Regions from separate parts of the Pseudohongiella spirulinae genome, predicted to be linked through region 2. Evidence: predicted binding sites of a transcription regulator. Region 2 holds the regulator's gene; the other holds the start of a gene.
What was found. Region 2 encodes sigma-54, which starts transcription at its own class of promoters, with help from an activator protein. Its sites were predicted from a motif close to ANTGGCATNNANNTTGCTNT; they were not measured.
Positions count from the first base shown of each region.

Region 1: the regulator sigma-54 is predicted to act here: its motif matches at 7,555-7,574, upstream of PS2015_RS07875 (TorF family putative porin).

Region 1 covers NZ_CP013189.1:1,732,923-1,743,923, reverse strand. Annotated here, with positions in the region: gene tsaB (tRNA (adenosine(37)-N6)-threonylcarbamoyltransferase complex dimerization subunit type 1 TsaB) at 1-609, shown strand, start outside; gene PS2015_RS07905 (class I SAM-dependent methyltransferase) at 606-1,343, shown strand; gene dapE (succinyl-diaminopimelate desuccinylase) at 1,304-2,452, opposite strand; gene dapD (2,3,4,5-tetrahydropyridine-2,6-dicarboxylate N-succinyltransferase) at 2,469-3,500, opposite strand; gene PS2015_RS07890 (ArsC/Spx/MgsR family protein) at 3,537-3,890, opposite strand; gene PS2015_RS07885 ([protein-PII] uridylyltransferase) at 3,887-6,565, opposite strand; gene map (type I methionyl aminopeptidase) at 6,567-7,340, opposite strand; gene PS2015_RS07875 (TorF family putative porin) at 7,673-8,419, shown strand; gene PS2015_RS07870 (patatin-like phospholipase family protein) at 8,407-9,570, opposite strand; gene PS2015_RS07865 (5'-nucleotidase) at 9,636-10,541, shown strand; gene cysB (HTH-type transcriptional regulator CysB) at 10,538-11,001, shown strand, end outside.
Region 2 covers NZ_CP013189.1:2,540,838-2,551,838, forward strand. Annotated here, with positions in the region: gene PS2015_RS11680 (calcium/sodium antiporter) at 40-1,002, shown strand; gene PS2015_RS11685 (KpsF/GutQ family sugar-phosphate isomerase) at 1,018-1,992, shown strand; gene PS2015_RS11690 (KdsC family phosphatase) at 2,002-2,544, shown strand; gene lptC (LPS export ABC transporter periplasmic protein LptC) at 2,552-3,178, shown strand; gene PS2015_RS11700 (LptA/OstA family protein) at 3,141-3,713, shown strand; gene lptB (LPS export ABC transporter ATP-binding protein) at 3,713-4,438, shown strand; gene PS2015_RS11710 (RNA polymerase factor sigma-54) at 4,540-6,036, shown strand; gene ptsN (PTS IIA-like nitrogen regulatory protein PtsN) at 6,104-6,571, shown strand; gene rapZ (RNase adapter RapZ) at 6,594-7,478, shown strand; gene PS2015_RS11725 (HPr family phosphocarrier protein) at 7,471-7,737, shown strand; gene yjgA (ribosome biogenesis factor YjgA) at 7,752-8,297, shown strand; gene PS2015_RS11735 (LysR family transcriptional regulator) at 8,273-9,181, opposite strand; gene PS2015_RS11740 (histidine phosphatase family protein) at 9,285-9,977, shown strand; gene PS2015_RS11745 (phosphotransferase family protein) at 10,012-11,001, shown strand, end outside.

The DNA of each region.
Region 1 (11,001 bases), 810 kb from region 2:
CAATTTTTTAATACCAGTGTCAACACCCGTCGACATGCCGATGACCTGTTGGCCATGGTTCAGGGTCTGTTGGCAGAGTCCGGTCTCACACTGTCTGATCTGGATGCCATAGCCGTGGTCAGTGGTCCAGGTTCCTTCACGGGATTGAGAATAGGTCTGGCGGTTGCTCAGGGTCTGGCATTCGGCTCGGATAAAGGAATTATAACGGTGTCGGCTCTGGCGATGCTGGCCCGTTGTGCAGCGAGCCAGTTGCAGAGCACTCAGTCATCGTTCGCTGCTTTGATGGCGGCTAGAGAACAGGAGTATTACCTGGGTGTGTATCAGGATGCGCTGGGTCAATTCCCGAACTGCCTGCTCGCTGACCAGGTTATCGATGCGGACGATGTGAGGGCTGCATTGCAGGGCGTACCTGTCGGGCAACTGGTCTTCGCTGGTTCAGACTGGCGCTCTCTGGGTATTGAGAATTCGCTTGAGTGTTTGCCTGATGCACGCGTTCTCTTATCTCTTGCAATTCAGCAATTCGAGAAGACAGGAACCATAGCACCTGAACTTGCCGCCCTCAGTTATCTTAAGGAAGAACTGCCGTATCGAACGGTAGAGCACCAATGAACGACTCTGAGGTCGACGACGCACTGCCTGCCGGTCTGAAGCTGGAACGTACTGCTCAGGGCTTAACGCTGCTGTCAGAAACCGAACCAGATGCAGGTGCAGTGCGGGTCGATTTTTTAACCCCGGAAATTGGTTACAGGCGTCACCAGCCTTTAGGCAAGGAGATGCTGATTAAAGCGGTTGGTGGTGTGGTCGATAATCGCCGGATTGCTGAGGTCCCCAGCATCATTGATGCGACCGCTGGTTTGGGGCAGGACAGCTTCATGCTGGCGTGCGCCGGTTGGCAGGTGATCATGCTTGAACGTTCACCGGTGATTCATGCTCTGCTGAGTGACGGTATTGCGCGCGCAATATTGACCGCCCACCAGTCGAATGACGCTACATTGATTGCCATCCTGGACCGAATGCGGCTGCAGGCAGCTGTCGACAGCGTCTGCTTTTTGCGACAGACAGAACCGGTGGATGTGGTGTATCTCGACCCCATGTTTCCGGAGCGCAACAAGTCAGCCCGGGTTAAAAAGAATCGCTATCTCCTCCAGCATCTGCATGGCGCTGAGGCACAGGGTGATGGCCTGCTGATGGCAGCGCTGGACGTGGCACGCAAAGTGGTTGTCAAGCGACCGAGACTGGCGCCAGCCCTGCAGGACAAGGCGCCCTCGGCCAGTATTGCAGGCAAGACGGCCCGCTTTGATATTTACGTTGGCAAAAGCAGGCGTTGCATTATCCGCTCATAGATTTGCGACAGTTTATCCAGATCAGCGACCTTCACATATTCGTCTATCTTGTGAATGGTGGCATTACATGGTCCCAACTCGACCAGCTCAGCACCAGTCGGTGCGATAAAACGCCCGTCAGATGTGCCACCGCTGGTGGAAGGTTGACAGACAACACCGGTCTCCTCGCGTATGCTCTCGGTAACGGCACTGATCAAGGTGTCTCCCCGGGTCAGGAAGGGCAAGCCTGACAACTTCCAGTCCAGAGAGTATTCAATATCATGCTGACCCAGAATCTCTTCAGTGCGTTCGCGAATGGCCTGCTCATCCAGTTCGGTCGAAAAGCGCCAGTTAAACACCACGTCCAGGTTGCCGGGGATAACGTTATCAGCGCCTGTTCCGGCATGGATATTGGAGATCTGAAAGGTTGTGGGAGGAAAGGCTTCGTTACCTTCATCCCAGACTGTGGCGCAAAGCTCATGCAGAGGCTGCATGGCTTTATGTACTGGATTGCTCGCCAGGTGAGGATAGGCAACATGACCTTGCACACCATGCACCGTCAGTCGACCGTGCAGAGAGCCGCGTCGGCCGATTTTGATCACATCTCCCAGTGTATCGGTGCTGCTGGGTTCTCCGACAATACACCAGTCAATCTTTTCACCGCGGGATTCCAGCACCTCAATGACTTTGCGGGTACCGTTGATTGCTATACCTTCTTCATCTGCCGTGATCAGAAAAGCTATCGATCCGTGCGGCGGTTTGCCCTGTTCACGGCATTGGCCCACAAAGCGCTCGCATGCCGTTATCATGGCCGCCAGGCTGCCTTTCATGTCAGCGGCACCGCGGCCGTAAAGCCTGCCCTGGCGTATAGTGGGTTCAAAAGGTGGCGATTGCCACTCTTTCTCCGGTCCGCTGGGTACGACATCGGTGTGCCCGGCAAAACATAACAGGGGAGAGCGGTCGCCAAAGCGGGCCCAGAAGTTATTGACGTCGCCAAAGCGCATCGTTTCAATGCTGAAACCGAGTTCGGTCAGGCGATCAATCATCAACTGATTACAACCCTTGTCATCGGGGGTAACCGAGGGGATGCGAATCAGCTCTTCAGCCAGGTCAACAGTGGGGCTCTTCATAGTCAGTCAGTTCCGGTCAATTATGGCTGTGCAGCTCTTCATTCAGGGCAATACGGGTTTTGTTGGTTTTGCATTCCACTGCACCGGTTTGCGAGTTGCGCCGAAACAGCAGGTCACTTTTTCCGGACAGCTCCCGAGCCTTGATCAGATCTACCTGCTGTCCGTCATTGTCCAATAAGGTGACTTTGGTGCCACCGGTCACATACAGGCCCGCTTCAACGATACAGCGATCGCCCAGTGCTATACCGATGCCGGCGTTGGCACCAATCAGACAGTCCCGCCCGACGGAAATGATGGCTGTGCCGCCTCCTGACAAGGTGCCCATGGTTGAGCAGCCGCCCCCCAGATCGCTGCCTTCGCCGATGATAACGCCTGCCGATATGCGACCTTCGATCATGGCTGTGCCTTCTGTACCCGCATTGAAGTTTATAAAACCTTCATGCATGACAGTGGTGCCTTCGCCCACATAAGCGCCCAGTCGAACCCTGGCAGTATCGGCAATCCGTACACCGGCGGGTACGATATAGTTGGCCATCTTGGGGAATTTATCGACTGATATAACATCCAGAAACTGGCCACTCGCCCGCGCTTGCAACTGACGCTGTGGTAGATCTTCAATCGCAATGGCTCCCTGATTGGTCCAGGCAATATTTCGCAATATACCAAAAGCACCCTGCAGATTGACCGCGTGAGGTTTGCACAGTCGATGGGACAGCAAATGCAGTTTCAGGTACACCTCAGCGATGTTTTCCGGCGCTCGATCTTCGGCGATAAAACAGGCGATCAAGGTCTTGTTGCCGTCCGCTAACTGCGTGGCGATCTGCTCGTCAAAGGGGCAGGCGGATTCACGACTCAACTGCTGTAGTTGATCCGGATTGATTCGCAGACTGGCATTGCCGGACTGATAAGCCATCAAGTTGGCAACTGGTGCAATTAACTCGGCAGCCGGATTAAGCAGCGGCTGCGGATAATAGACCTCAATAATGGTGCCGGAAGTGTCTGTAGTAGCGATGCCGATAGCAAAGCTGTGAAGTGAATTAAAGCTCATCATTCAGTTTCCTGCCAGGTGTGATAATTGTCGGGGTCAGGCCGTGCGGCGCAGGTAGTCATTTAAGGCGGCGTATCCGATCAGCCAGTCGCCTTGCCCGGTTTTAACGACCGGGCGCTTGATCAGTGTTGGATACTGCAGCAAGGTGTCGACAAGCGCGACGCGACTGCTGATCTGTTGCTGCTGTTCGCGGGTCAGTTGTCGCCAGCTCGTGCTGCGTTTATTGACCAGTTCCGAAGCCTCCAATGCATCCAGAAAGGTCTCGATCAGGTCGCGTTCCAGGCCCTGTTCGCGAAAGTCGTGCAGTACCCACGCGCGTTTTTCTTTATCAAGCAGCTGCTGCGACTTTTTTACGGTATCGCAGTTCTTTATGCCGTACAGGGTAATCATTCACCTAGCTCCTGCTGCAGTGCTTCCTGCAACTGTCTGATGCGCTCCGGATCGGTGATCGGCTGATCATTGGCATCGGCAATAAAAAATAAATCCTCGACTCGTTCACCCAGAGTTGCGATGCGGGCATTCAGAAGTTGTATGTCCTGCTCGGCAAACACTTTTCCGATGCCCGCCAGGATGCCCGGTTTATCAATACAGTTAATCTCAAGCGTTGACCACTGCTGATCAGGTTTGTTGATCAGGTCGGTCTCAATCTGCTGACCGAAATGCTGCAATTTGCGAGAGCGGCGCTTTTGTGCGACCCGAAGGTGTGCGGAAGGCTCCTGCAGGTAATCAGTTAACATGGTTTTTATCTCGGCAATGCGGCGGGGATTTTCGCCGATGGGTGTGCCGTCAGATTGCAATACCGAGTAAGTATTCATGCAGTAGTTTTTACTGGAGGTAAAAATCCGTGCGTCATGAATATTCAGCCCAAGTTGCTCCATGGCGGCGGCACTGGCTGCAAACAGATAATTGCGGTTAATGGTGTAAATAAAAATATGCGTGGCGCCTTCGGCCAGTGTGTCCGCCGTATCCTGCACCAGCACCAGCGTTTCCTGCTCGGGATGCATGCGCTGGTGTTCTGCGATCGATTCAGTGTGCCAGACGATATTGGCGACCGACTCACGCACAAAATATTCATCGTCGGTGTTTTGCCAGATACTCTGCACGGTTTTCTCGCTGAACCCCTTGTCAGCCAGTTTCAGCAGGGCGCTTTCCTGTTTATCCTTGATTCTGTCTGCCCGGTCGATAGGATTCTCAAGCCCTCTGCGCAGGGCTTTTTTGGTGCTCAGGTACAGTTGCCGCAACAATGAAGCACGCCACGCATTCCACAAGGTGGGATTAGTGGCATTGATATCGGCTACTGTGAGCGCGTACAGATAATCAAGGTGCAATTTATCACCCACCTGAACGGCAAAATCGTGGATGACTTCGGGGTCGGAGATATCTTTACGTTGCGCTGTCATGGACATCAGCAGATGTTTGCCAATCAACCAGCACACTAACTTGGTGTCCCAGGCGCTCAGATGATGGCGCCGGCAGAATTCGGTTGCATCGTTCATGCCCAGAGTCGAATGGTCACCGCCGCGGCCCTTTGCGATGTCGTGATAAAGGCCGGCAATATACAGCAACTCGATTTTAGGTAATTTGTGGGCTATGTGGGCAGCGATCGGATAGTTTTCTTCGGCTTTGGGCAGCCTGAACCGACGCATATTCTCCACCACCTGAAGGGTATGTGCATCAACCGTGTAAATATGAAACAGGTCATGCTGCATCTGGCCGGTAATCGCACCGAACTCGGGCAGATAACGCCCCAGCACGCCGTAACGAGCCATACGACGCAGCTGTGCGGTCAGGTCATGCGGTGAACGCAGCAGCTCCATAAAAAGGCTGGTGTTTCGTAAGTCGTTGCGGAATTTGTCGTCAATCAGCGTTCGGTATTCACGGATAAGCCTGATAGTGGACGCACGGATGCCTTGAATTTCCGGGTTTTGTGCCATCAGCACAAAAATCTCCATCAAGGCGAAAGGAAATTTTTTGAAAACTTTGTCATCACGGACTTCGATGTAACTGTTGCGAATCTGAAATCGCTTGTTGATGCTGGTGATCTCGGCTTTTTCACCGGCTCTCAGAATTACTTCGTCGAAATGTTGCAGCAACACGTCATTCAGCACTCGCAGCATCGCGACTGCGCGATAGTATTCCTGCATCAGTTTTTCAATGGCCAGACTTTTATCATCATCCTGATAGCCAAACATCGCTGCCAGATCGCGCTGTTTGTCAAATAACAGGCGGTCCTCCTTACGTCCTGCCAGCAAATGAAGGCCGTATCGCAACTTCCATAACAGCGCCTCACCGCGACGCAGTTGTTCATACTCATAAGCTTGCAGAAAACCAAGTTCTACCAGTTCTTGCAGGGTGTCAGCATCGTAGTGCCGTTTGGCTATCCAGCCGATGGTCTGAATATCGCGCAATCCACCCGGCGATGTTTTGACATTCGGTTCCAGTGCGTAATCAATATCGTAATATTTCTGATGGCGGGCAATCTGCTCGTCGCGTTTGGCTTTAAAAAACTCTCTGGCAGGCCAGACATCATTGGCCTGCGTCATATCTATCATCTGTTGTCGCAGGGTCTCAGGGCCGGTAATAGTGCGCGACTCCATCAGGCTGGTCGCGACCGTGATGTCTTTCAGGGCTTCGTCGCGGCATTGTGATACAGTTCTGACGCTTTGCCCGATCTCAAGGTTGAGGTCCCAGAGTAAGGTAAAGAAAGCGCTGAGCGCCTCACGATTAGAATTGGCATAATCCTCTTTCATCAGCAGTAGCAGATCGATATCTGAATGAGGGTGTAATTCACCGCGCCCATATCCGCCGACCGCCAGCAGACTGATCTGATCGGCATGTTGCCAGGCAAACTGTTGCCAGGCGCGTTTTAACAGTTCATCCATAAACTGCGCCCGACCGGTGATCAGAGAAGTGATATCAACATTATCCCGATAACGTCTATCCAGCTCCTGACAGGCAGTCTGTAGTGCTTCGCGGAGAACTTCCGCAGCCGACTCGCCACCCGTCAAGCGTTGATCAACGCGGTTGAAGTCGACTAATTGATCGGCGTACAAAGCTGTTGTCATATCAGAATGACTCTTCGCTGCGACGTGTCAGGACTTCGCAGCCATCAGCCGTGACCGCCAGGGTATGTTCCCATTGTGCTGACAGACGACGATCTTTGGTGGTCACTGTCCAGCCGTCAGCCTTGGAAAGTTTGGTGTGCCGGGATCCGAGATTGATCATGGGCTCGATTGTGAAGGTCATACCCTCCAGCAATTCAATGCCGGTGCCTGCTTTGCCGTAGTGGAGTACCTGTGGGTCCTCATGAAAAATCTGACCGATTCCGTGCCCGCAGTATTCTCGTACCACACTATAATTATTGGCTTCGGCGTAGGTCTGAATGACGTGTCCTATGTCGCCGAGACGCGTGCCGGGACGCACCAGCTCGATCGCTTTATAAAGACACTCCTGCGTAATTCGCACCAGGCGCTTGGCATGTGGTGCAACATCACCGACCAGAAACATTTTGCTGGTATCGCCATGAAAGCCATCTTTAATAACGGTGATATCAATGTTTAGTATATCGCCGTTTTTGAGCATTTTACTGTCACTGGGTATGCCATGGCATACCACGTGATTGACAGACGTGCAGATGGATTTCGGGAAACCGTTGTAGTTGAGCGGGGCGGGGATGGCCTGCTGTTGATTAACGATATAGTCATGGCATATGCGATCCAGCTCTCCGGTTGAAACGCCTGGTTTGACATGCTCACCAATCATTTCCAGAACTTCAGCCGCCAGCCGACCGGCGATACGCATCTTCTGGATGTCCTCGGGCGTTTTGATGGAAATACTCATATAGCCACTCTCTGCAATTTTTTCAGGCGCTATTGTATGTTTTTCATCGCGTCAGGGCTAGCCGCATGACCGCGTACCAATTCGGTGCGCGCCCGCTCCAGCTCGGCGCAAACTGCTTATTTGTGCACTGTGCTGGTGCGGTCCGGAATTCTGATTTTTTCCTGAAAAACCTCCTATTTTTATCTAATTATTTGTAATTGTTTATAAAAATAAAAGTGGCATAGCTATTGCTCTCTCACTGTCAGATTCGGCACAACATCCAGAAAAGGAACCCGGATCGTGCAAGAGACTACTTACTATCAAGTCAAAACAGTGAACCAGGAGTGAACACTATGCAGGCTTTAAAAAACGCATCAAACAAAAAACTGGCGGCCCTCGGCACAAGCGCTATTCTGCTGGCCGGCAGCATGACCCTGTCAACCTCTGCAGCCGCTCAGGTAGAAATCAGCGGTAATATCGGCGTTGCTTCAGGCTACGTCTTCCGAGGCATTACCAATGCATCAGAAAACGACGGCGCAGCCGTGCAGGGTGGTCTGGACCTGGAGTCTGACAGTGGTTTCTATGCGGGCTGGTGGGCCTCTAACCTGGGTTACGGCACACCGAACCTGGGAACGACGGTCGAAAATGACCTGTATGGTGGTTTTTCTGGAGAAGCAAACGGTTTCTCTTATGACATCGGCGCGCTGTACTACTGGTATATGGATGACTCTGATGCCAGCGGTATCGAACCCTATCTGGGCCTGAGCTTTGGCGGTATTGATTTTGGCATGCATTACATGGCTGAAGACGTAACCTGGTCTAACCAGGGAGATATGTTCTTCACACTGGGCACTGGTTTCGATCTGGGCAATGGTTTTGGTCTGGGTGTCACAGCCAGCTATGCGACTTACGAGGACAGTGGCAAGTTCATCGCCGCGACAGGTAAAAGCTCTGCTTTCCGCAGCCTGGATCTGACATTGACCAAAGGCATCGCTGATCTGCCTGCGGAAATGTTTGCGACCTACATAGTGGGTGGTAAAGATCGGGATGGCGTGAGCCAGGAAGACAAAATCATTATCGGATTTGGCTACTCGTTCTGATGACTGAAAAAAGCCTGGATCTGCTCGCGTTTTGCAAGCGCATCAGCGACGCCCATTTCCATGAGCTTTTCGCAATACTCTTTCTCGAACATCAACAGACTGGCGATTGAGCTGGAGTTGGTGTCCCGGATGAACATCCGTATCGCCTTGGGCAGACTGTTGTAGTGGTCCTCGGCGATACGGTTCAGGTCCTGACTGGGTGTAATCTCCAATAGTTCTACCGGACGAATGTCCAGATCCTTTTTACTTTTGCAGTACGGTAGCAGACCGTTGTATCGTTGCAGCACCGCAATATCACTTTCCAGCGTATCCACAAATGCACTATTTAATACATGTCCGATTATCTGTGACAGCGACGGCTGAGCGATCTGCTCACCTTTTGCAGGGCGCCGTGTGCGAGCGCCGCTGACGCCAATGGCAAGAATTTTATCGGCTCCCATATGAATGGCCGGACTCAAAGGTGCCAGTTGTCTGATGGCGCCGTCACCAAAAAACTCCCGATTGATTTTCACCGCCGGAAACAAGGTGGGGATGGCGGAAGATGCCATCAGGTGCATATACCGCAGATCGGTACGGATACCAATACGATGTGGGCGCTGCCAATTGTCGATATCATTTACTGACTGGAAAAAAGACACGGACTCACCGCTGCTATAACCTGATGCGGTGATTACCAGACTATCCAGAAAGCCGGCGTTCATGTTCTCGTTGACTCGTTCCATTTTCAATACACCCGCCAGCAGATCAGCCAGTGGTCTGTTGTCCAGAAGCGACGTCGGTACCTGACGGCCACGGTTATTGATAAAGGAAAACACCCAGTTTGAGGCACTGCTCAGCAGGCCGTTGGAGTCCAGTCGATAGATTTTATCGCTGCGGATATGGCGCCATACATACTCCAGCATCCTGATGCCGGTACGAAATTTGTGTGCATGGGTTGCCAGTCCGGTCGCATTCAGTGCGCCGGCAGAGGTGCCGGAGATGATATTAAAAGGATTGGTCGATTCTTTGTCGATGACCGTCGCTATGCCCCGCAATGCACCGACCTGATAAGCGGCCCGGGCACCGCCACCTGACAGAACCAGAGCGGTCTGTGGAGAATTGTGCGATAAATTTTGTCTGATTTTTGGTTTATTGCCGGCTCTGCTTGTCATATTATTCCCTTAATCTGTGACCAGGATTCTAACGCCTGATTACTTCTTTGCCTATTGGAGCTGGAATGCCCGACAATACAGTTGATAAGCTGGTACTGGCAATTTCTTCGCGCGCCCTGTTTGACTTGAGCGAAAGCCATCGTATATTCGAGGAAGACGGGCTTGAGGCTTATCAGCAATACCAGATTGAGCATGAAAACGAACCCCTGCAGGCCGGCGGTGCCTTTAACCTGGTGAAAAAGCTGCTGCATCTGAATTCACTGATGCAAACCCAGCGAGTAGAAGTCATACTGCTGTCCCGCAACAGTGCAGATACTGGCCTGCGTATTTTCAATTCCATTGAACATTATGGTTTGTCAATTACACGTGCCGCGTTTTCAGGCGGCGTGAGTCCTTATCGTTACATTTCTGCATTTAACAGCCACCTGTTCCTGTCCATGGATGGGGCTGATGTGCGTCATGCCCTTGAACAGGGCGTGGCTGCTGCTACAATTCTGCCGTCAGCACCTCAGGCAGCCAGCGATACACAGGTCAAATTTGCCTTTGATGGTGATGCTGTCCTGTTTTCAGACGAAGCGGAGCGAATCTACAAATCACAGGGGCTGGAAGCCTTCGCCCGCAGCGAGAAACAGTCCGCTAACGAGCCTCTGTCCGGCGGGCCGTTCAAGCCGTTTTTGGCAGCTCTGCAGCAACTGCAGATGGAGTTTCCGGCAGGCGAGGCTCCCATCAGAACCTGTCTGGTCACTGCACGCTCTGCACCGGCCCACGAGCGTGTGGTGAAAACCCTGCGTAACTGGAATATTCGAATTGATGAATCACTGTTCCTGGGCGGCATGGAAAAAGGCGTGTTTCTGAAGGCATTTGACGCCGATGTCTTTTTTGATGACCAGGAAGCCCATTGCCATTCAGCACGCCAGCATGTCGCCACCGGCCATGTGCCGCATGGCGTGGCCAACGAGAAACCAGCATGAAACTGCAACAATTACGTTATATCAATGAGGTCGCCTCCTGTGGCTTGAATGTGTCAGCCGCTGCTGACCGGATGCATACCTCGCAGTCCGGTGTCAGCAAACAGATTCTGGCGCTGGAGGACGAGCTGGGCATACAGATATTCGTGCGCAATGGCAAACATATTTCTGGTATGACGCCGGCTGGTAAAGCCATCGTCGATCAGGCCCGTGAACTGCTGCAACAGGTTGATAACATCAAGCGTACCGCCGCAGAGTTTAGCGACGCCGCGGCTGGCAGCCTGGCTCTGGCCACGACACACACCCAGAGTCGATATGTGCTGCCGCCGGTCATTTCGCAGTTCATCACTCGCTATCCCGATGTTTCCCTGCAGCTGCATCAGGGCACACCTATACAGATCGCCGAGTTGGCTGCCAAAGGTGTGGCCGATTTTGCAATTGCTACCGAAGCAATGGAGAAGTT
Region 2 (11,001 bases):
TGTCATGATCGATTCGCCACAGCCTGTTATCACTAATTTATGCTCGTAAATGTTGTCATTATCTGCCTGGGATTTGCCGGTCTGATATGGGGTGCCGACAAGTTTGTTTTCGGCGCCTCTGCATTCGCCCGCAATGTCGGCATCCCACCATTGGTCATTGGACTGACAATCGTGGCATTCGGCACGTCAGCTCCCGAAATCTTCTCTTCAGCTGCCTCGGCATTGGCCGGCGAACCAGAACTTGCCATCGGCAATGCCGTTGGTTCGAACATCTTTAACCTGGGCATCGCACTGGGTGTCGCTCTGGTGATAAAACCCATCACACCGCCCAGATCACTGGCACGCAAAGAACTGCCGGCATTAATGCTGGTAAGCGTGCTTTGCGGGCTGCTGATGATGAACCTGTATATAGGCGTCTGGGATGCACTGGCACTGATTGCTGTCGTGTCGTTTTTTATCATTTACCTGTTCAGCCGAAAACGCTCACAACCGGCAGACGCCGAGTGTGATGATGACGATGAGATCCCGGACGATGTCAGCACCGGCAAAGCCCTGACCTGGTTGATTCTGGGGCTTGCATTGCTGATTGTCAGCGCTGAATACCTGGTAGAAGCCTCTATCAGCGTTGCCGGGCTGCTCGGGGTCTCATCCGGCATTATCGGTTTGACCCTGGTGGCTCTGGGCACCAGCCTGCCGGAACTTGCCGCTACTGTAACCTGTGCACTCCGGGGCCATCATGAATTGGCCGTGGGCAATATCATCGGCTCTAACGTCTTGAATATCCTGGTGGTACTGCCATTCCCCGGACTGCTGGCAGCAAGTTATTTTGACAGCAATCTCTTCTACCGGGACTACGTGGCCATGATGGTAATGACAATCCTGCTGTTAGCCATCAGCTACCCTGCCATTCGCGCCAGACGCCAATTGGGCCGCAGCAGTGGTATCGCATTCATAATGCTTTACCTGGCCTGGTTCGGCATAATGTATTACCAGATTCACTGATCTGAGGACCGGTCCATGACTGATTCACGGGCGCTGATCAACAGCGCGCTGCGCACTATCCGAATTGAACACGACGCTATCGGAGCGCTGCCGGAACGCATTGATGAGAACTTTGTACAGGCCTGCCAGGTGATGCTGGCCTGTCAGGGCCGTATTGTGGTCACCGGCATGGGCAAGTCCGGACATATCGCCCGCAAAATTGCTGCCACGTTATCCAGCACCGGCAGCCCGGCCATGTTTGTTCATCCTGCGGAAGCCAGTCATGGAGATCTAGGCATGATCACCGGCAAGGATGTTGTGCTGGCGCTATCCTATTCCGGCACAACGGAGGAGCTGATCAACATACTGCCACTGATAACCCGCAAAGGGGCGACATTTATCAGTATGACGGGCAACAAACAGTCGACCCTGGCACAGACGGCGGACATCAACCTCGATGCCAGTGTCACTGAAGAAGCCTGCCCTCTGGGCCAGGCCCCAACAGCCAGCACCACAGTGGCGCTGGTGCTGGGAGACGCGTTGGCCATGGCTCTACTGGAAGCCAAAGGCTTCACTCAGGAAGATTTTGCCTTCTCACACCCCGGCGGCCGCCTGGGCAGACGCTTACTTCTAAAAGTAAAAGACATCATGAAGGGCGGCGATCTGATCCCGCGTACTTCAACCAGCACCTTGCTTAAAGACGCCCTGTTCGAAATCAGCAGCAAGGGTCTCGGCATGACAACTGTTGTAAACGAACGCGGCCAGCTATGCGGCGTTTTCACCGATGGCGACCTGCGTCGCGCACTGGATGCCGGCAAAGACATTCGCACAACACAACTGGCGGATGTCATGTCGCCCAACTTCAAGTCCGTGAACCAGGACGCCATGGCAGTCGAAGCGGCTCGCTTGATGGAAGATTATCGTATTTACACACTGGTCGTACTTGATCAGCAACAGCAGCTGGCGGGCATCATCCGCATGCATGACCTGCTGCAAGCCAACGTAGTTTAAGGATCCGGCATGCAATATACAGGCGATAAGCAGACGCTCGACCAACGTGCCAAAAATATCAGGTTGCTGGTGCTGGATGTTGATGGCGTGCTCACCGACGGTCAACTGTACTTCAGCGAACAGGGCGAAAGCCTGAAGGCGTTTAACACCCTGGACGGACACGGTATCAAACTGCTGCAGGCTAATGGCATACAGGTCGCCATAATCTCCGGACGCCGCTCTGCAGCTCTGGAACGGCGTGCCACTGCACTTGGAATCACATTGCTTTGGCAGGGACGGGAAGACAAGCTGAATGCTCTGCAGGAGCTGCTGCAAAACGCGCCGTATGCACCGCATGAAATTGCCTGTGTAGGGGATGACCTGCCGGACCTGCCGATAATGCTGGCCAGCGCCCTGGCAATCACAGTACCCAATGCCCATGCCAGTCTGCGGCAATATGCGTCACTTTGTACAGAGCGCCCGGGCGGGCAGGGAGCGGTGCGCGAAGTAGCCGACTATCTGTTACAGTCACAGGGAAAATACCAGGACATTCTGGACAGCTACACGTCGTGAGCACCCTATGAATCTGAAAGACCTGGCAGGCCGCAAACTAAGCACCATCCGCCTGAGGAACTGGCTGCTGGCACTCGCTCCGGCGGTGATTATCGCCTGGGTAATCACCGGTCGACTTGGAGTTTCAACAACCGACGAACCCGACACGCCAATGGAAATCGCCGGACAAACACCTTACGAAGCCTTTGGCCGCGGCATCCGGAGCCATATTTTCGACGCCAGTGGTGAACTGACTTACGAGATCAGTGCCGAGTCTCAGCGCATGTATCCCGATCAAGTTTCTGAATTGGATATACCCATCATCAGAATGTATGAAGCCAATCAGGAGCGCTGGAATATCTCAGCATTATCAGGCAGAATTCGTGCCACTTCCGGGGGCAGCATACAGCAGCTGGAACTTGAACAGGGTGTGCAGATCCGCCATGAACTGAATGGCACGGACAGCGTTCGCCTGACAACTGACTGGATTGTTGTAGACGCCGACACTCAGCGCCTTCACACAGATGCCGTGGTCAATGTTTCTGGCAGCAGTATTACACAACAGGCGGTTGGCATGCGTGCTGACCTGTCATCAGATTCACTGGAATTTTTATCAAATGTTAATGGCCGCTTCTCTAACATCAGCCCGCCGTAAACCAGTCTTGCTGACTGCGCTGCACTGCCTGCTGAGTCTTTGCTGTCTGCTCATTCCGGCGGCCGGCCTGTCGGCCGTTGCCCCCTCTGACAGCACTGAGGACATTCTTTACAGTGCCGATGGCGGCGGCAGCATTGAAACAGTTGGCAACGTCAGAACCACTACACTACGCGGCAATGTTCGCATTCAACAGGGGCTGATTGTCATATTCGGTGATACCGCCACCCTGGAGCAGGACGTCAGCAGCGGCGACCTGATTCGCGTCACAGTGGAAGGTGAACCCGCCCGATTTGTACGCAATGCAGAAGACAGCGCGGAAACCATCAATGGCTCCAGCACAAGAATTGTGTATTACAACCAGACAGATACTCAGAGTAACAGCCAGGTCCTGCTGTCCGTGGTCGAATTCCAGGGCCAGGCCAGCTTTACCCGTGGCCGCACGGCGCTGGAGTGCTCCCAAATCAAACACATTGTTGAAACCGGCGCGACTGACTCACCCGGCCCTTGCTCCGGCGTGCTGGCGCCCATTGAATAATGGATATTCTGAACGCTTTTAATCTGGCCAAATCTTACAAAGGCCGCCAGGTCGTCCGCGACGTCTCCATGTCTGTGCGAAGCGGCGAAATCGTTGGCCTGCTGGGCCCCAACGGAGCCGGTAAAACTACCTGTTTCTACATGATTGTCGGTCTGGTTAATGCCGATAGGGGCCGCATTCTTATCAATGATGAAAACCTGACCGGTCTGCCAATTTTTGCGCGCGCGCGACTGGGACTTGGCTATCTGCCTCAGGATTCTTCGATCTTCCGCAACCTGTCGGTCGAAGACAATATCATGGCCATTCTGGAAACCCGCAACGACCTCGATAAAGCTGGCCGACAAGAGAAGCTCGACAGTCTGATTCAGGAGTTTCACATCAATCATATCCGCAAGAACAAGGGTATGAGCCTGTCAGGCGGTGAGCGTCGTCGCACAGAAATCGCCAGGGCTCTGGCAAATGACCCGCGCTTTATCTTGTTGGACGAACCTTTTGCTGGCGTAGATCCGATCTCTGTCAGCGATATCAAATCGATTATCGAACACCTGAAGCAGCGCGGCATTGGAGTACTGTTGACCGATCACAACGTCCGGGAAACTCTGGACATCTGCGACAAAGCCTACATCGTCAGCGAAGGCGGTATCATCGCTGAAGGCAGCTCAGAGCAGATCCTGGCCAATGAGAAGGTCCGGGAAGTCTATCTTGGCAAGAACTTTCACATTTAGATGGACCGCCGTGATCTTGCAAAAACATCACCAACTCGGCATGATGCTTGCTTTCAAATCCTCTGTGCCGGGCACCAGGTTTAAATGAAGTACTTGTCGCCATGAAAATTTCGCTACAGCTAAAACTTGGTCAGCAACTGACCATGACACCGCAGCTGCAGCAGGCTATCCGGCTACTGCAGTTATCAACACTGGACCTTCAGAACGAGATCCACGAAGCACTGGAATCCAATCCCATGCTGGAACTCGACGAGTCACAGGAAGCGCCAGAAAGTACCAACGACTCCTACGAAGAACGCGAACTGGCATTTGATAAGGCAACAGCCAAAGCCACAGAAGACACCTCTGAAGACAGCAGCGACTCCAAATGGGAAGACAGCATTCCGGAGCAGTTGTCCGTCGACACGCACTGGGACGACATCTACCAGAGCACCTACACAACCGGCGGCCCGGCATCTGACAGTGACGACAACGACTTTGAGTCTCGCGATTCCGCCTCAGAAACACTTCAGGATCACCTGAGCTGGCAGCTCAATCTGACCAATATGTCCGATATAGACCGGCTGATCGGCATGGCCATTATCGATGCCATTGACGCTAATGGTCAGCTGTCAGTCAGTGTGCAGTCTATTCTGGAAGGATTGCAGGGCGAACTGGAGGTCGACGAGGACGAAGTCATCGCGGTACTGCACCGCATCCAGCAATTCGATCCGGTGGGTGTTGCTTACCGCGATCTATCCGAGTGTCTGAGCATCCAGTTGCAACAGATTCCGGTTGCGGCCCGAACAGAGGCAATTGAACATGCCCTGGTGCTGGTCAAAGACCATCTGGACCTGCTTGGCAGCCGCGACTACGCACAGATCATGCGTCTGGCCCGACTGAAGGAACATGAACTGCGTGATGCAATTGCCATCATCGAAAAACTTAATCCGCGACCCGGCGCCGACATTGCGCCGGCCAATACCAATTATGTTATACCCGATGTCATTGTCACCAAAGACAAACGCAGTGGCCGCTGGCAGGTCGAACTAAACCCTGAAACAGCGCCCAGGTTGCGCATCAATGCCGACTACGCAGCACTGGTAAAACGCTCTGAAAACAGTGCAGACAACAATTACCTGAGAGACAATCTGCAGGAAGCCCGCTGGTTTCTGAAAAGCCTGCAGAGTCGCAATGAAACCCTGCTGAAAGTCGCCAGTCGAATTGTTGAGCATCAACAGGGTTTTCTGGAACATGGCGAAGAAGCCATGAAACCCCTGGTTCTGCACGATATCGCCGAAGCGGTTGAAATGCATGAGTCGACCATTTCCCGGGTCACCACACAAAAATATATGCACACGCCGCGCGGCATCTTCGAGCTTAAGTACTTTTTCTCCAGCCATGTCAGTACAGCTGCCGGGGGCGAATGTTCATCTACCGCCATACGTGCCCTGATCAAAAAGTTGGTTGCTTCAGAGAATACCCGCAAGCCGCTGAGTGACAGTAAAATTGCCAAACTGCTGGAAGAGCAGGGTATTAACGTAGCACGGCGGACAATTGCCAAGTATCGTGAATCACTGGCGATACCGCCCTCCAACGAGCGAAAACGCCTGGACTGAGACCAGTCCGATTGCCAGCAAAGAAGCAAGGCTCTAGAATGTCGTCTCCGGATAACAGGACCTATTCATGCAACTGACCAGTATTCTTACCCCGGAACGGGTTTTTTGTAATCTGCCCGGGGTCAGCAAAAAACGCTTTCTGACAACCATCAGCGAAAAGATCGCCAAGTCAGCACCGCAACTGTCCGCCGACTCCATTTACACAGCGCTGCTGGCACGGGAGCAACTTGGCAGCACGGGAATCGGCAACGGTATTGCTATCCCGCATTGCCGGGTCGCCGAGTGCGATGCGATCACCGGCACACTGGTCAAGCTGGAAGAAGGCATTGATTTTGACGCCGTCGACTCGCAACAGGTGGACCTGTTGTTCATTCTGATTGTACCGGCTGAAGAAACAGCAGAGCATCTCCGTGTGTTAAGCGCGCTGGCGCACCTGTTCCACCAGGAGGCTTTCTGCCAGGCTTTACGAGCCGCTGCAACAGACCAGGAACTTTACGACACCGCCATTCGATTCGATCAGCAAAGCAGCCAATAACCCTCGTCAGGCAGGTACGCGCGTGAAACTCTTGATAATCAGCGGTCGCTCCGGTTCAGGTAAAAGTACGGCGCTTAACATGCTGGAAGACAGTGGTTATTACTGTATCGATAATTTGCCGGCCAGCCTGTTGCCTGCCTTCATTCAGCGCATCAGCCATGAGCAGCAGGAATTGCCCCGCGTTGCCGTGAGTATTGATGCCCGCAACATTCCTGATGATCTTAAAAAAGTCCCTGATATCCTGCGAAACCTGCAGGAATCAAGCCTGAACCCGGAAGTGATTTTCCTGGATGCCAGCAGCCCGGTACTGATTCGCCGTTTCAGCGAAAGCCGTCGGCGCCACCCGCTTACTACCGACAGCATTGGACTGCGCGAGGCCATCAACAAAGAAAGGGAATTGCTGGAGCCCATAGCCACTCTGGCCGGATTGTCTATTGACACCAGTTCAATGTCAGTCCATCAATTGCGCGAACTGGTGCGCTCCCGAATACTGGAGAGAAAGAACGCCAGTCTGTCAGTGATGTTTGAGTCATTTGGATTCAAAAACGGCGTTCCGGTTGATGCCGATCTGGTGTTTGATGCACGCTGCCTGCCCAATCCGTACTGGGATGCCAGCCTGCGCCATCTCACGGGCAAGGATGCGGCCGTAGTGAGCTTTCTGAGCAGCCATCCCGATGTTGAGGCCATGCTGACGGATATCACCCAATATTTGCAACGCTGGCTGCCCAGCTACGAAGCCAGCAATCGCAGCTACATGACTGTCGCCATTGGTTGCACCGGCGGACAGCATCGCTCTGTCTATCTGTGCGAGCGCCTGTATGGTGAGTTCTCTGACAAAATAAGCAACCTGCAGCTTCTACATCGCGAATTAAGCCGGCCTGCGACCGGGAAAGTGCAACATGATTGAGTCAACCATTACTATTTGCAACAAGGCCGGCCTTCACGCGCGCGCCGCCTCCAAACTGGTCGGCATTGTTAATCAGTTCAACAGCAAAGTCTCCATTGGCACAGAAAAGCTGGTTGATGCGCACAGCATTCTTTCACTGATGATGCTGGCCGCCGGCAAAGGTACCGTTTTAAAAATCATCGTTGACGGCGATGACGAAGAGCAGGCACTGCTGGCTATCACAAAACTCGTTAATGACCGCTTCGATGAAGGCGAATAGGGCTCCGGCACAGAATGACTTCTCCCAACGATAAAAGCGCGGTCCTGCACGCGGACGATACCGCTGAAAGCAAGACCCGTCGCAAACAACGCATGACTGCCGTGCAAAAACTGGGTGAAGAGCTGCTGACCCTGAATGCGCGCCAGTTACAACAAATAGAGCTTCCTGAGTCGCTGCTGCAGGCATTAAAGGAATACCAGCGACTACCAAACAAAAATGAGGCGAAGCGCCGCCAGTTGCAGTTTATCGGCAAGGTCATGCGAGCGGCTGATCATGAAGCAATCGCCGAAGCGTTGCAAAAACTGCGAACGCCCAGTGCTCGCGAGGTGAGACGTAGTCAGGACATTGAACGTTGGGGGCAACGCCTGCTGAGCGCAGACAATGATGCCCTGGAGGCGTTTCTGGACAAGTGGCCGATGGCGCAGCGGCAGACGCTGCGACAACTGCAGCGCAACTACAGCACACTGTCAGATACGGCGAGCGAGCACATTGGTTCCGATGATCAACTCATGCGTGCACGACGCAAGCTGCTTGACTATGTTAAATCAGTCATCAACTGATGAGTCCTGAACAGACCTATCAGTGAGTCACGCAGCCATCTGTGCGACGGATCGCTGTCAGACTGTCGATGCCAGTACAGATGCATATCCAGAGCAGGCACTTCAAACGGCAATGGCCGTAAAAGCAAGGCGTACTGATCGGCCAGAAAGCGCGGTACGGTCAGCACCAGGTCTGTGCCACTGACGACTTCAGCCGCGACCCGATAGTGCTGAACCCGTAGTTGAATTTTGCGCTCTGCCTGGTGTTTCAGCAGCGCCATATCAACCTGCCCCAGGCCGCGTCGGCGACTGGACACATGGATATGGCTCATCGCCAGATAGGCGTCCAATGTCAGATTCTGGCCCGCCAATGGGTGATCAGGTCGCATGGCACACACATAGTTTTCTTTAATCAGGGACTGATGCGCAACCTGGGCGTCCTCAATCAACGGCACATCGACCGCAAAATCCAGCTCACCACGCGAGAGTTGTCGAACCAGTTCATGGCGTTTGGTGTAATAACTTTGCAGGGACAAACCTGGCGCATGAGTTTCAAAGTAGGGAAACAGTCGCGGCAATATCACCGCCTCCGCGAGATCTGTCATGCTGAAGCTATATGTGCGCTCTGCTGATCTGGGGTCAAACTCCTCGCGTTCCAGGACGCTGGCATTGAGCAGATTCAGTGCTGCCGATATGTTCTGGGCAATGCTGTCGGCCACGGGGGTCGGCAGCATCCCTTTTGATGTGCGCACGAATAACTCGTCATTGAAGACCCGCCGCAGACGTGACAGGGCATTGCTGACGGCCGGCTGGGTAATCGCCAGTGTCCTGGCGGCCTGGGTCAGGTTGCGTTCCGTGTAAATGGTGTCAAATACCAGAAACAGATTAAGGTCCAGTTTTTTCAGAACAAAGCCCCTCTCCGCATGACGGAGTCAATCAAATGTATTATTCTCATGAATGATACTTTAATCTATCAATAACACAAATCAATAGCGCGGATTCTGACTTATGAGCCAGTTGTACCTGGTCCGCCACGGACAGGCGTCTTTTGGCGCAGATAATTACGACCAATTATCGCCTCTTGGATTGCAACAAGCTCAATGGCTGGGCGACTATTTCAGCGAACTTGGCATTCATTTTGACCGGGTTATCACCGGCTCCATGCTCCGTCAGCAACAGACCGCCCGGGGCATTCTGCAGTCGATGAACCTGGAACAGTCACTTGAGTGCGACGTCGGCTTTAATGAGTTCGATTTCCATACCCTGGCTGCCGTCTATTGCCAGGTCGCGGGCATTGAAACACCAGGCACGGCAGACGGTGGACGGCTGTTTTTCCAGATGCTGCGCCGCGCCATGGAAGCCTGGTCCAAAGACGAACTGCACGCTGCGCATCCGGATTGTGCCAACACCCTGGAGACCTGGCAGCAGTTCTATGACCGTGTTGAACAGGCCTTAAAAAGCATAACAACGGCCGAAACCGAGCAGTCCGTACTGGTGGTCAGCTCAGGCGGCGCCATGGCCATGGCTGTCGCGCAAGTGTTGGGCTGCGGGGTAGAAACCCTGATTAACCTGAACATGCAGACTCGTAATACCGGCACCCATCATTTTTACTTCAATCAGCGCGGTCTGCAGCTGACCACTTTCAATAGTCTGCCGCACCTGCAGCGCAAAGACCGGTTGCATTGTTTGACCTATACCTGATCAGCAAGCTCTAAAATCAAAAGGTATACCACGCATGAGCAATGACCCGATGAACAACAACAACGCACTGGCGAGCTGGCTGCAATCTCATCTGCCGGACTGTGACGGGCGCTATCAACTTGAAAAATTTGCCAGCGGGCAATCCAATCCAAGCTATCTGCTGAACTGCGGTGAGCAGCAATATGTGTTGCGGCGCAAACCACCAGGGCAGCTGCTGGCCTCAGCTCATGCCGTTGATCGTGAATATCGGCTGATCAAGGCATTGCAGGGCAGTGCCGTGCCGGTGCCGACCGCCCTGGCACTGTGTGAGGATGACGGTGTCATCGGCAGTATGTTTTACATTATGAGCTATGAGGCCGGCGACGTGCACTGGGACCCTGCCCTGCCGGCGATCGAAACCGGCCAGCGCCGCGCCTATTACCAATCTCTGATCCATACACTGGCCAGTCTGCATAATGTCGATTATGTCTTTGCAGGACTGCAGGATTTTGGCCGTCCCGGCAATTATTTTGCACGCCAGCTATCACGCTGGACCAAGCAATATCAGGCGTCAGCCACTCAGACCATAACCGCTATGGATCAGTTAATCGACTGGTTGCAGGCCAATCTGCCAGATGACGACGCCCAAAGCAGCATCATTCATGGCGACTATCGCCTGGATAATGTCATGTTTTTCCATAACAGTCCTGACGTACGTGCCGTGCTGGACTGGGAACTGGCGACACTGGGTCACCCAATGGCCGATCTGGCTTACTACCTGATGGCTCTGCGCCTGCCAGGTGAAGGCGAAATCAAAGGCCTGCAGGGCCTGGATCTGTCCGCACTGGGCATCCCCGAAGAAGCCGAGCTGATTGATCTGTATTGTCAGGCCCGACAGATAAAATCACCCGCCAACTGGGACTTTTACATGGCATTCAGTTTTTTCCGACTGGCTGCCATTTTGCAGGGCGTATACAAACGCGGACTTGATGGCAATGCTTCCAGTGCCAGGGCGATACGCATGGGGGAGTTGGTCAAACCGCTG